Regions from separate parts of the Bradyrhizobium sp. SZCCHNR1015 genome, predicted to be linked through region 2. Evidence: predicted binding sites of a transcription regulator. Region 2 holds the regulator's gene; each other region holds the start of a gene.
The links. Region 2 encodes PhoB, which activates phosphate uptake and scavenging genes when phosphate is short. Its sites were predicted from a motif close to TGTCATNNANCTGTCAT; they were not measured.

Region 1 (4,277 bases), on a different contig from region 2:
GCGATGAAGTTCGTCGGCTCGCAGGGCGGCCCGAAGGTTCCCGCCGACACGTCGGTGACCTCCACCGTCGGCATCGGGCCGCGCTCGGAAGGCGGCTTCGGCATCACCGTCGAGCTCGCCATCTCTCTGCCCGGCCTCGCCAAGGCTGACGCCGAGGCGCTGGTCGCCAAGGCGCATGAGGTGTGCCCCTATTCCAACGCCACGCGCGGCAATGTCGACGTCAAGCTGACCGTCGTCTGAGCTTCAATTCCGTCGTGCGGCAGGACGACCTCCGTTGTCCTGCCGCATGGCAGCCCCCGTTTGCGCCACCGCCGCAGCAATGCTTAATGATCGCGAGCTGAAACCAACCTCGCGACATCCGATGACACCTCAATTTGCTCCCGGCGCCATGGCCGGACTGCGCGTGATCGATCTGACGCGCGTGCTCGGCGGGCCCTATTGCACGCAGATCCTGGCCGATCACGGCGCCGACGTGATCAAGGTCGAGCCGCCGGCCGGCGACGAAGTGCGCGACTGGGGCCCTCCGTTCCACGACGAGGACGCGGCCTATTTCGTCGGGATCAACCGCAACAAGCGCTCGATCGGCCTCGATCTCGCGTCCGAGGGCGGCCGCGTCGTGCTGATGCGGATGCTCGAGACCGCCGACGTGCTGATCGAGAACTTCAAGCCCGGCACCTTGGAGAAGTGGGGCATCGGCAGCGACACGCTGCGCGAGAAATTCCCGAAGCTGGTGCACTGCCGCATCTGCGGCTTCGGTGCCGACGGTCCGCGCGGCGGCAATCCCGGCTATGACGCGATCATCCAGGCGATGACCGGCATGATCGCCGCGACCGGCTCGCCGCAAAGCGGGCCGATGCGGATCGGCGTGCCGCTGGTCGACATCACGACCGGCCTCTATGCCGCGATCGGCATCCTGATGGCGCTGTCGGAACGGCAGCGTTCTGGGCTCGGTCAGTTCCTCGAGGTCACGCTGTATGAGACCGGCCTCGCGATCATGCATCCGCATACCGCAAACTACTTCATGCATGGCAAGCCGCCGTCGCTGACCGGCAACGAGCATCCGAACCTCGTGCCCTATGCGATCTTCCCGACCAGGACCGACGATATCTTCATCGGCGTCGGCAATGACGGCACCTTCCGCAAGCTCGCCAAGGAAATCGGCCGGCCGGAACTCGGCACCGATCCGCGCTTCGCCCGCAACAAGGATCGCGTCGCCAATCGCGAGGCTCTGCGCGCCGAGCTCGCCGCCGTGTTCAGCCAATTCGAGGCGGAGCCGCTGTGCGACCGGCTCCTCGCAGCCGGCCTGCCGGCGGGACCCGTGCAGAAGATCGACCAGGCGCTGACCAATCCGCACACGATCCACCGCGGCGATGTCATCGAGAAGGACTGGTACAAGGGCGTGGCGTCGCCGATCCGGCTCGAACGCACCAAGCCGAGCCTGCGCTCCACCCCGCCGAAGTTCAGCCAGCATGCCCAGGAGGTGCTCAGCGAGTTCGGCTACTCGGAGCCCGAGATCCAGGCCCTGCTGTCCGAGGGCACGGTGTGCGCAGAGCGCAAGCGGTGAAGCGCCATCAGCCTGTCGTCTCGCAACGCGAGCGTCGCCTCGGGCATCGCCCGGGCGCCGCGCCGTCTCGCACAACTCGCGGCGTTGCGCCGCAAAGCCGCGACGAACGCGCTTTCCGCTGACGATCCAACCGGTTATACATTCACAAAACTGTCATCTCGCGCTGCTACGGCCGCGACGCCGATGACGTTCCATGGGAGGAATTTTTTTAATGTCACTTCGACAATTCTGGACAGCCGCCGCAGCGGCAGCCACGCTGGTCCTTGGCGCCGCCGCACCCGCACACGCGGTGACGGAGATTCAGTGGTGGCACGCGATGACCGGCGCCAACAACGACGTCATCGTCAAGCTCGCCAACGATTTCAACGCCTCGCAGACCGACTACAAGGTCGTTCCGACCTACAAGGGCAACTACGCCGACACGATGAATGCCGGCATCGCCGCGTTCCGCGCCGGCAATGCGCCGCATATCATGCAGGTGTTCGAGGTCGGCACTGCCACGATGATGGCCGCCACCGGCGCCGTGAAGCCGGTCTACAAGCTGATGCAGGACGCCGGCGAGAAGTTCGATCCCAAGAGCTACCTGCCGGCCATCACCGGCTACTATTCGACCTCGAAGGGCGAAATGCTGTCCTTCCCCTTCAACTCGTCCTCCACCGTCATGTGGGTCAATCTCGATGAGCTGAAGAAGGTCAACGCCGAGATCCCGAAGACCTGGCCCGAGCTGTTCGAGACCGCCAAGAAGCTCCATGCGGCCGGCCACCCGACCTGCGGCTTCTCCGGCTCGTGGGTAACCTGGGTCAATCTCGAGCAGCTCTCCGCCTGGCACAACGTGCCGCTCGCCAGCAAGGCGAACGGTCTCGACGGCTTCGACACTGTGCTGGAGTTCAACGGTCCGCTGCAGGTCAAGCATCTCGAAAACCTGGTCGAGCTGCAGAAGGACAAGACCTATGACTACGCCGGCCGCACCAACACCGGCGAGGGCCGCTTCACCTCGGGCGAATGCCCGATCTACCTGACCTCGTCGGCGTTCTTCGGCAACGTCAAGGCGCAGGCGAAGTTCGCCTTCACCGCCGCGCCGATGCCGTATTACCCCGACGTGAAGGGCGCGCCGCAGAACTCGATCATCGGCGGCGCTTCGCTCTGGGTCATGGGCGGCAAGTCGGCCGATGAGTACAAGGGCGTCGCCAAGTTCCTGACCTTCCTCTCGGACACCGACCGCCAAGTCTACATCCACAAGGCGTCGGGCTATCTGCCGATCACCAAGGCCGCCTATGCCAAGGCCAAGGCCGAGGGCTTCTACAAGGATCAGCCCTATCTGGAGACCCCGCTGCTCGAGTTGACCAACAAGGAGCCGACCGAGAACTCCCGCGGCCTGCGCCTGGGCAACATGGTGCAGCTGCGTGACGTCTGGTCGGAGGAGATCGAGCAGGCTCTGGCCGGCAAGAAGACCGCCAAGCAGGCGCTGGACGCCGCCGTCGAGCGCGGCAACCAGATGCTGCGCCAGTTCGAAAAGACGGCCGTGAAATAAGGCCAAGAGCCGGCAGGCCACCCGCGGCCTGCCGGCTCGCCGACCGATCATGCAGAAGAACGCCATCTTCCAGTCAAAGCTGCTGCCGTTCGTGCTGGTCGCTCCCCAGCTCGCGATCGTGCTGATCTTCTTCTATTGGCCCGCCATCCAGGCCGTCATCCAGTCGTTCCTGCTGCAGGACGCGTTCGGCCTGTCCACGAGCTTCGTCTGGTTCGAGAACTACGCCGACCTGCTCAGCCAGCCGGACTATTTCGAGGCCATTCTCCGCACGTTCGGCTTCTCGTTCGCCATCGCATTCTCGTCGCTGTCGGTCGCGCTGCTGCTCGCGGTCATGGCGGACAAGCCGCTGCGCGGCGTGACGCTGTACCGGACGCTGCTGATCTGGCCCTATGCCGTGGCGCCGCCGGTGGTGGGCGTGCTCTGGATCTTCATGCTGCACCCCTCGCTCGGCGTGATCTCGCGCTATCTGCGCGCCATGGGCATCGACTGGAATCCGCTGCTCGACGGCGACCAGGCGGCACTGCAGATCATCCTCGCGGCCGCCTGGAAGCAGATCTCCTACAACTTCCTGTTCTTCCTCGCCGGGCTGCAGAGCATCCCCCGCAGCGTGCTCGAGGCCGCGGCGATCGACGGCGCGCGGCCGATGCGGCGGTTCTGGACCGTGACCTTCCCGCTGCTGTCGCCCACCATCTTCTTCCTGCTGGTGATCAACATCGTCTACGCCTTCTTCGAGACGTTCGGCATCATCGACACGATGACCCGCGGCGGTCCTGGCAAGTCCACCGAGACGCTGGTCTACAAGGTCTACACCGATGGCCTGCTCGGCGGCAATCTCGGCTCCTCGGCTGCACAATCCGTCGTTCTGATGGTCATCGTCATCGTGCTGACGGCGATCCAGTTCCGCTTCGTCGAGCGCAAGGTGACCTACTGATGGTCGAGCAAGAAGGCATTCGACGCTACGTCGCGCATGTCATCCTGTGGATCGGAATCGCGATCGTCGCGTTCCCGGTCTATCTCGCATTCGTCGCCTCGACGCAGGACAATGCGGTGATCGCCAATGGGCAGATGTCGCTGCTGCCGGGCGGGCACTTCCTGTCGACCTACTATCAGACGATCTTCGTCGGCACGAGCGGCTCGACCCGCGAGCCGGTTGCGACCATGCTTTTGAACTCGCTGGTCATG
Region 2 (4,277 bases):
GCCGCAATCTCGCGCCGCACGACCGCCTCGAACTGGCTGGCGGGCGCGGCGAACATCAGCCGGGTCTCCTCGTGGAACGCCGAGAAGATGCCGACAACGGTCGGCTGCCCGCCGACCTCGGCCAGGATCGGCGAGCCCGAATAGCCGAAATTGGCGAGGCAATGCACCGTCAGCAGCCGGGCATCGCTGGTCATGCCGGCGCTGCAATTGCGCTGGCCGGTCGGCGAATAGCGCCGCTCCTGGCCGTAGCCGATCTCGGAAATGGCGCCAGCCTTGGTCGCAGCCTGCAGTTCCTCCCGCGTCAGCGCCTTGACCGCGACCGGCTTCGAGGGCAGCGCATCCTTCAGCACGATCAGCGCCCAATCGGCGGGCGAGCGGTCGAGCGACCATCTGTCGTGCCGGGTCGGGACGAAGTCCGGCGCCACGATCAGCTTGTCGGCGACCGACGATGCCGCCGGCGTGCCCCTGTTCATGCCGGCCAGGAAGCGGACATTGCCGGGGCTGACCTGCGCGACGCCGTTGAACACGCAATGCGCGGCGGTGAGCACGACGCGCGGCGCGACCAGCGTGCCGGTGCACCAGCCGCCGGTCGAGTATTGCGCGACGGTGACGACGCCGATCGACGACGCCGGCCACGAGGTGGGATCGACGACCTCGCCGATGTGGCGGTCGAGCCCGAGCAGTTGCTCCGGACGCGGAGCGGCGACGCCCGCCTCCGCCGATTCCGGCTTCGGCCGCCAGGCCGCAATGGCGCTCTGGGCCTGGACGCGCTGCGGCTCGGTCAGCTTGACCCTCTGCACGTCGCGGCCGGCCGATCGCACGCCGCTGCGACCCGCCATCACCAGCCAGGCGTAGCCCTGCACGACGTCCTGCTTCACGCCGCGACCGTCGAGCAGCATCAGGCCCAGCATGTATTGCGACTGGGCGAAGCCCTGCGCTGCCGCGCGGCTGAACCAGCGGCCGGCTTCGCCATAATTGCTCGCGACACCTTCGCCGTTGACATAGGCGATGCCGAGATAATGCTGGGCGACGGCGAGGCCCTGATCGGCGGCCTTGCGATACCACGCCAGCGCCTCGGCGGGGTTGCGCGGTTGGCCCCAGCCGAAGGCCTCCATGAAGCCGACGTCGAACTGCGCCCGCGCATCGCCCTTGGCGGCCAGCGGCAGCAGGCGGCGCATCGCCGCGGCGTGCTGTCCGTTTCCCGCCGCGGCGACCGCGTCTTCGAGCTCGGCGGCCGCGGCGCCCGCCGCGCTGCCGAGCAGCACGGCTAGAGATATGATGATGGTCTTGATCAAGGGCGTCCGCTGGGACCGAAACATCGTGACGGGCCACGAAGCAGACACGATCAAGACGGCGGCGGCGTGGCGGAAAGCGGACCGCGATCTCCTCAATCGGGCCCCCTCGCGCCTCACACCTGCTTCATCCTCACGCCCGATCGCCCCTTACACCTGCTCGCTCTTGGCGAAGCGATCATCGAGCGCATAGCCGGCGCCGCGCACGGTGCGGATCGGGTCCTGCTCGCGGCCCGGATTGAGCAGCTTGCGCAGGCGGCCGATATGGACGTCGACCGTGCGCTCGTCGATATAGATGTCGCGGCCCCAGACGCTGTCGAGCAGCTGCTCGCGGCTGAACACGCGGCCGGGATGCTCCAGGAAAAACTCGAGCAGGCGGTATTCGGTCGGGCCGAGATCGATCGGCCGTCCCGAGCGCGCCACGCGGCGCTTCTCGCGGTCGAGCTCGATGTCGCCATAGGACAGCACGGTCGCCAGCCGCTCCGGGCTCGCCCGCCGCAGCAGGCCCTTCACGCGCGCCAGCAGCTCCGGCACCGAGAACGGCTTGACGATGTAGTCGTCGGCGCCGGTCGCGAGGCCGCGCACGCGCTCGCTCTCCTCGCCGCGCGCGGTGAGCATGATGATCGGCAATTGCCGGGTCTCGGACCGCGCCCGCAGGCGGCGGCACAGCTCGATGCCGGACAGGCCCGGCAGCATCCAGTCGAGCACGACGAGATCGGGAACGCGCTCCTTCAGCCGTGTGTCGGCCTCGTCTCCGCGCGCCACCGTCTCGACCTCGTAGCCTTCGGCCTCGAGGTTGTAGCGCAGGAGCGTCGTCAGCGCCTCCTCGTCCTCCACCACCAGAATTCGGGCGCCCATGTCAGAACCGTCTCTCTCAGTTGCCGGGGATCGTCGATGCGAAGCTCGTCATGTCGCCCTTCGGGCGCTTGTCCATGATCTGCTGGCCTTCGATCATATAGAAGACGGTCTCCGCGATGTTGGTCGCGTGATCGCCGATGCGCTCGATGTTCTTGGCGCAGAACATCAGATGGATGCAGAACGAGATGTTGCGCGGATCCTCCATCATGTAGGTCAGGAGTTCGCGGAACAGCGAGGTGCAGATGGCGTCGACCTCCTCGTCGCCCTTCCACACCGTCATCGCCGCCGGCAGGTCGTGCGCGGCATAGGCGTCCAGCACCGTCTTGACCTGCGACTGCACCAGGTCGGTCATGTGCTCGAGCCCGCGGATCAGCTTGAGCGGATGGAAGTCGCTCTCCAGCGCCGCGACGCGCTTGCCGATGTTCTTGGCGAGATCGCCGATGCGCTCCAGATCGGTGGCGACCCGCATCGCACCGACGATCTCGCGCAGGTCGACCGCCATCGGCTGTCGCCGGGCGATGGTAAGAACGGCGCGCTCCTCGATGATGCGCTGCAGCTTGTCGACCTCGGCGTCGGTGGCGACCACCTTCTGGCCGAGTGCGATGTCGCGCCGCACCAGCGCATCGACGGAATCGACGATCAGACGCTCGGCGAGGCCGCCCATTTCCGACACCAGCCGGGTGAGATCCTGCAGATCGCTGTCGAACGCCTTGGCGGTATGTTCACTGGCCATGATGATCTCCTGAAGTCAATGTCGTCGGCGTCAGCCGAACCGGCCGGTGATGTAATCCTGGGTCCGCCGATCGCTCGGCGAGGTGAAGATCTTGCTGGTGTCGTCGAACTCGATCAGCTCGCCGAGATACATGAAGGCGGTCTTGTCGGAGACGCGCGCCGCCTGCTGCATGTTATGCGTCACGATGGCGATCGTATAGTTTTCGGCGAGCTCCTGGATCAGCTCCTCGACCTTGGCGGTCGAGATCGGATCGAGCGCCGAGCACGGCTCGTCGAACAGGATCACCTCCGGCCGGACCGCCACGGTGCGCGCAATGCACAGCCGCTGCTGCTGGCCGCCTGACAGCGACAGGCCCGAAGCGTTGAGCTTGTCCTTGACCTCGTTCCACAACGCGCCGCCGCGCAGTGCCTTCTCGACCCGGTCGTCCATCTCCGACTTGGAGATCTTCTCATAAAGCCGGATGCCGAAGGCGATGTTCTCGTAGATCGTCATCGGGAACGGCGTCGGCTTCTGGAACACCATGCCGACACGGGCACGCAGCAGGTTGAGGTCGAGCTTGGGATCGAGGATGTTGGTGTTGTCCAGCATGAGCTGGCCCACGGCGCGCTGGCCCGGGTAGAGATCGTACATCCGGTTGAAGATGCGCAGCAGCGTCGACTTGCCGCAGCCGGATGGACCGATGAACGCGGTGACGCGGTTGGTCCCCAGCGACAGGTTGATGTTCTTCAGCGCGTGGTGATCGCCGTAATAGAAGTTCAGGTTGCGCGCGGTCACCTTGGCGGGGGCTTCCGGCAAAACCTTGCCGTTCAGCGCGGCGGGATTGGGCTGGCTGACGGATACGGACAGGTCGGTCATTTTGCGTTCCTCTCGGCGCCGAGAATGCGTGCACTGACATTCAGGGCGAGCACGGCCAGAGTGATCAGAAGGGCTCCGCTCCAGGCCAGCTGCTTCCAATAGGCATAGGGGCTCTGGACGAAGTTGTTGATGGTGACGGGCAGGTTGGCCATCGTCTTGGAGAGGTTGAGGCTCCAGAACTGGTTCGACAGCGCAGTGAACAGCAAGGGCGCGGTCTCGCCGGCGACGCGGGCGGTGGCCAGCAGCACGCCGGTGATCAGGCCCGAGCGCGCCGCGCGATAGGCGATGCGCCGGATCACCAGCGATCGCGGCAGGCCGAGCGCCGAGGCCGCCTCACGCAGCGGGTTGGGCACCAGCAGCAGCATGTCCTCGGTGGTGCGCAGCACCACGGGGATGACAATGACCGCCAGCGCCAGCGAGCCTGCGAGCGCCGAGAAGCCGCCCATCGGCACCACGACAGCGCCATAGATGAACAGGCCGATGATGATCGAGGGCGCCGACAGCAGGATGTCGTTGATGAAGCGGATCACCGAGGTCAG
Region 3 (4,277 bases), on a different contig from region 2:
ATGAAGTATCAGGAAGAGGGTGTGCCGCTGGTGGTGTTCGCCGGCGCCGAATACGGCAACGGCTCATCGCGCGACTGGGCCGCCAAAGGTACCCGGCTGCTCGGCGTCCGCGCCGTGATCTGCCAGAGCTTCGAGCGCATCCATCGCTCCAACCTGGTCGGTATGGGCGTGCTGCCGCTCACCTTCCAGGAAGGCACGTCCTGGTCCTCGCTCGGCCTCAAGGGCGACGAGAAGGTTACCATCAAGGGCCTGCAGGGCGACCTGAAGCCGCGCCAAACCCTGACCGCCGAGATCGTCTCGGCCGACGGTGCGGCGCGGCAGGTGCCGCTGCTCTGCCGGATCGATACGCTCGACGAGCTCGACTACTACCGCAACGGCGGCATCCTGCACTACGTGCTGCGCAAGCTCGCCGCTTAACCAAAGCGCGATGCGACAGTTTGGCTCACTCTGAAGTGAGTAGCGGGTGATGAAGGAGGCGGCCTATGACAAAGGCCGCCTCCTTTGCATTTTCGGTTTGTTAACTACGAGGACGGCATCGCGGATGCAGTGATGCGCAGGGCGCAGCGGACGGTGGTCCAGACGGGACAGTGGCGATGAGTGGACAGATGTCGTGGTGGTCGCGCGCAGCGCTGAGTGTCTGTGCGGTCATCGCTTTCGTCCGGCCAGCCGCATCCGATCCCCGTGCGGTGATCGAACTCTTCACCTCTCAAGGCTGTTCGTCCTGCCCGCCGGCTGACAAGATCCTCGGCGAGCTCGCCAGAGATCCTTCGGTCATCGCGTTGTCGCTGCCGATCGACTACTGGGACTATCTCGGCTGGAAGGACACGCTGGCCGACTCCCGCTTCACGGCCCGGCAGCGGGCCTATTCTCGTGCGCGCGGGGACCGCGAGGTCTATACGCCGCAGGCGGTGATCAACGGCTCTGTGCATGTGATCGGCAGCGACCGCGAGGCGATCGAAGGCGCGATCGAGGAAACCGTCCAGGGCGGCGCGGTGATGTCGGTGCCGGTGAGGCTGTCGGTTGACGGCCAGGAGCTCTCCGTCTCGGTCGCCGCGGCCAGCGAGCATGCGCCGCGCCGGCACGGCGAGGTCTGGGTCTGCTCGATCTCGCGGGTGGTCCCGATCTCGGTCGGGCGCGGCGAGAACAGCGGCCGCGACCTGACCTATTACAACGTCGTTCGCGGTCTCCAGAAGCTGGGTGACTGGACCGGGTCGCCGGTCAGCTGGAGCGTGCCGCTGGAGAAGATCGCCCGCGAGGGCGTCGATGGCACCGTCGTCTATGTGCAGGACGGCAGTCGCGACCGCCCTGGGCCGATGCTCGGCGCCGCCTTTTCCGAGTTGCCGTTGGGCGGACGGGCTTCAGCAACGGCGCGTGGTCCCGAGCGCTGATCTTCCGTCGTCCCGATCTTCGTTTTCGCTGACCTGCGTGAGGCGCGTCACGTCCGTGCGACGGCGCGCCGCGACATCTTCCGGCAGCTCACGCCAGAAAAGCAAAAGGACCAACTTGCGTTGGCCCTTTGCCTTACTTGTGAATAGACCCGATCCTGACGACCCCGGGGGGCTGGGGGCTGAGGAATCCGGAACCGAAAGGACCGGGCCAACGCACACGAATCTTATGCCGAAGGTCGGGGGCGGTCGGTGGGCGGAAAGACGGCGCGATTATGATTCCGCTAACGATCCCGTGACGCTTGCGTGTTCGCGGAACTGATGACCTTGCAGGCTCGGTCGAACTTCAACAACGAAAACGGCCCCTTGCGGCTTCTGCCGGATGGCGCGATCATGTCACACAGATGACAGGAGGACGCCAATGAACCTCACGCCGGAGGACGCCGACCCCAGCGAGAACCGCGCGGCGGCGCGCAGTGCGGCCGCAGCGCCGAACCGGGTGACGTTCGACCGCCTGGAGCTGAACCGCATCCTGAACCTCTACGGTCGCATGGTCGCCGACGGTGAGTGGCGCGACTATTCGATCGACTTCCTGCGTGACCGGGCCGTCTTCTCCGTGTTTCGCCGGGCGTCCGAGGTGCCGATCTACCGCATCGAGAAGGATCCGCGTCTCGCACGCAAGCAGGGCATGTACAGCGTGATCTCGGCCACCGGGCTGATCCTGCGCCGCGGCCACGAGCTTGAGCGCGTGTTGCTGGCGATCGCGCCGAAGCCGGCGCTGGTCTGATCCGACCCGCCGGGTGATCACGACATTTCGACCGGCGTCGCTTTTACGCCGGGACGTCGCTGCTCCCGGCCCCGAGCGGGCGCTGCATCATCACAGTATCGAGCCAGCGGCCGAATTTCAGGCCGACGCTCGGGTGGGTGCCGATCATCTGGAAGCCGCAGGCGGTATGCAGCCCGACCGAGCCGGCATTGGCGGAGTCGCCGATGACGGCGATCATCTGGCGAAAGCCTCCCTCCTCACAGGCGTCGATCAGCTGCCGCATCAGTCGCATCCCGATGCCGCGACGCTGGCTGGCGGGAGCGAGATAGACCGAGTTCTCCACCGTGAAGCGATAGGCAGGGCGGGGCCGGTAGGGCCCGGCATAGGCATAGCCTACCACCTCTCCGTCCAGCAGGGCGGCGAAATAGGGGAAGCCGCCGTCGCGGAGCGCCCGGAAGCGGCGCGTCATCTCCGCCAGATCCGGAGGGTCGAGCTCGAAGGTGGCCGTGCCCTCGCGGACGGCCTGGCCGTAGATGGCGGTGATGGCGGGGAGGTCGGCCTCCTGGGTGGGCCGGATTTCAATGTTCGACATGGGGTGCAAGCATACCCACGCGGACGCGGCGATCAATCCGGCCTCGCGGCATGGCTGTCGCTGCCGCTTTGCGCCGGTCGCAATCGGGTTTGTGCAAACGAAAAGCCCCGGCGGTGAGGCCGGGGCTTCGAAGGTCGCTCGTTCGAGCGGTTGGATCAGTCGCGCTGCCCGAGCAGCTGCAGCAGCAGCGTGAACAGGTTGATGAAGTTCAGGTACAGCGACAGCGCGCCGGTGATCGCTGCGCGCTCGGCGATGTCGCCGCCCGCGGAGGCGTAGCCGTAGATGTACTCGTTCTTCAGGCGCTGCGTATCCCAGGCGGTCAGGCCGGCGAACACGAACACGCCGATCACCGAGACGATGAACTGCAGCATCGAGCTCGCCAGGAACAGGTTCACCAGGCTCGCCAGCACGATGCCGATCAGGCCCATGAACAGGAACGAGCCCATGCCCGTCATGTCACGCTTGGTCGTGTAGCCGTACAGGCTGAGCGCGCCGAACGTCGCCGCGGTGATGAAGAACACCCGCACGATCGAGGTGTGGGTGTACACCAGAAAGATCGACGACAGCGAGATGCCCATCAAGGCCGAAAACACCCAGAACAGGAGTTGAGCGGTCGACGGCGCGAGGCGGTTGATGCCGGCCGAGATCGCGAACACCATGACCAGAGGGGCCAGGATGAACAGCCACTTCAGCGGGCTCACGAACATCGCGTAGCCGAACTGCGTCAGATAGGCGTTGCCGAACTTGAACACGCCGGCCGCCGGATCGCCGGTCACCGACGCCATGTAGACGCCGAGCGCCGCGAGGCCGGTGATGGCCAGGCCGATGCTCATGTAATTGTAGATGCGCAGCATGTAGGCGCGCAGACCGGCGTCGACGGTCGCGGCATCGGCGCGCCCGGCCACCCGGCCAAAGGGTGAAGCATAGTTGCGGTTGAGGTCCGACATGGTCGAATTCCCGTTGGTTGCCCGGCAGCCCGATCCTGGCAGGACCTTCAGCCGGTTCTCGAAAAACCCTATCTCATACCCGCTGCCATCGATATTAAATTTGCGTCATCGGCAAATTCGCCATCTTTGGCAGGTCTCTGAGCCCATTCCCTAGATGGGAAACTAGCATATCCGCCGCAAGCTTCCACGCGCGGCTGAATGTCGCTCCGAACGCGTCCCAGCCGTATAAATCGCGTTAACCGTGCGGCATGAGCGCGCAAGCGCTCGATCAAGCCGCTAGAGATTCCGAAGAACCGTCGCCGGCTTCTGGTTCAGCGCGAGCAGGGTGCCGGCCAGTCCGAGGCCGACGGTCACGATCAGCGCCGCCAAGACGACCAGCGCGGCGCTGCCCGCCTGCCAGGCGAAGCTCAAGGTCATCAGCCGGGTCACGATCAGCCAAGCGGAGACCGAGCCGGCGATGACGCCGAACGCGGCGGTGGCAAACCCGATCATCAGATATTCGAGCGCGTAGGCGCCGAGCAGCCGCAGCCGCGTCGCGCCCAGGGTCTTCAGGATGACCGCGTCGTAGACCCGGTGGCGGTGGCCAG

Region 1: the regulator PhoB is predicted to act here: its motif matches at 1,705-1,721, upstream of ugpB (sn-glycerol-3-phosphate ABC transporter substrate-binding protein UgpB).
Region 3: the regulator PhoB is predicted to act here: its motif matches at 1,779-1,795, upstream of QX128_RS22175 (DUF2794 domain-containing protein).

Annotation. Positions count from the first base shown of each region.
Region 1 is NZ_JAUEYW010000023.1:34,571-38,847, forward strand. It holds gene QX128_RS30485 (organic hydroperoxide resistance protein) at 1-240, shown strand, start outside; gene QX128_RS30490 (CaiB/BaiF CoA-transferase family protein) at 362-1,564, shown strand; gene ugpB (sn-glycerol-3-phosphate ABC transporter substrate-binding protein UgpB) at 1,776-3,095, shown strand; gene ugpA (sn-glycerol-3-phosphate ABC transporter permease UgpA) at 3,145-4,026, shown strand; gene ugpE (sn-glycerol-3-phosphate ABC transporter permease UgpE) at 4,026-4,277, shown strand, end outside.
Region 2 is NZ_JAUEYW010000002.1:474,169-478,445, reverse strand. It holds gene QX128_RS05900 (trypsin-like serine protease) at 1-1,295, opposite strand, end outside; gene phoB (phosphate regulon transcriptional regulator PhoB) at 1,443-2,150, opposite strand; gene phoU (phosphate signaling complex protein PhoU) at 2,167-2,883, opposite strand; gene pstB (phosphate ABC transporter ATP-binding protein PstB) at 2,914-3,738, opposite strand; gene pstA (phosphate ABC transporter permease PstA) at 3,735-4,277, opposite strand, start outside.
Region 3 is NZ_JAUEYW010000013.1:70,031-74,307, reverse strand. It holds gene acnA (aconitate hydratase AcnA) at 1-417, shown strand, start outside; gene QX128_RS22180 (DUF1223 domain-containing protein) at 606-1,388, shown strand; gene QX128_RS22175 (DUF2794 domain-containing protein) at 1,807-2,172, shown strand; gene QX128_RS22170 (GNAT family N-acetyltransferase) at 2,216-2,743, opposite strand; gene QX128_RS22165 (Bax inhibitor-1/YccA family protein) at 2,899-3,690, opposite strand; gene QX128_RS22160 (ABC transporter permease) at 3,967-4,277, opposite strand, start outside.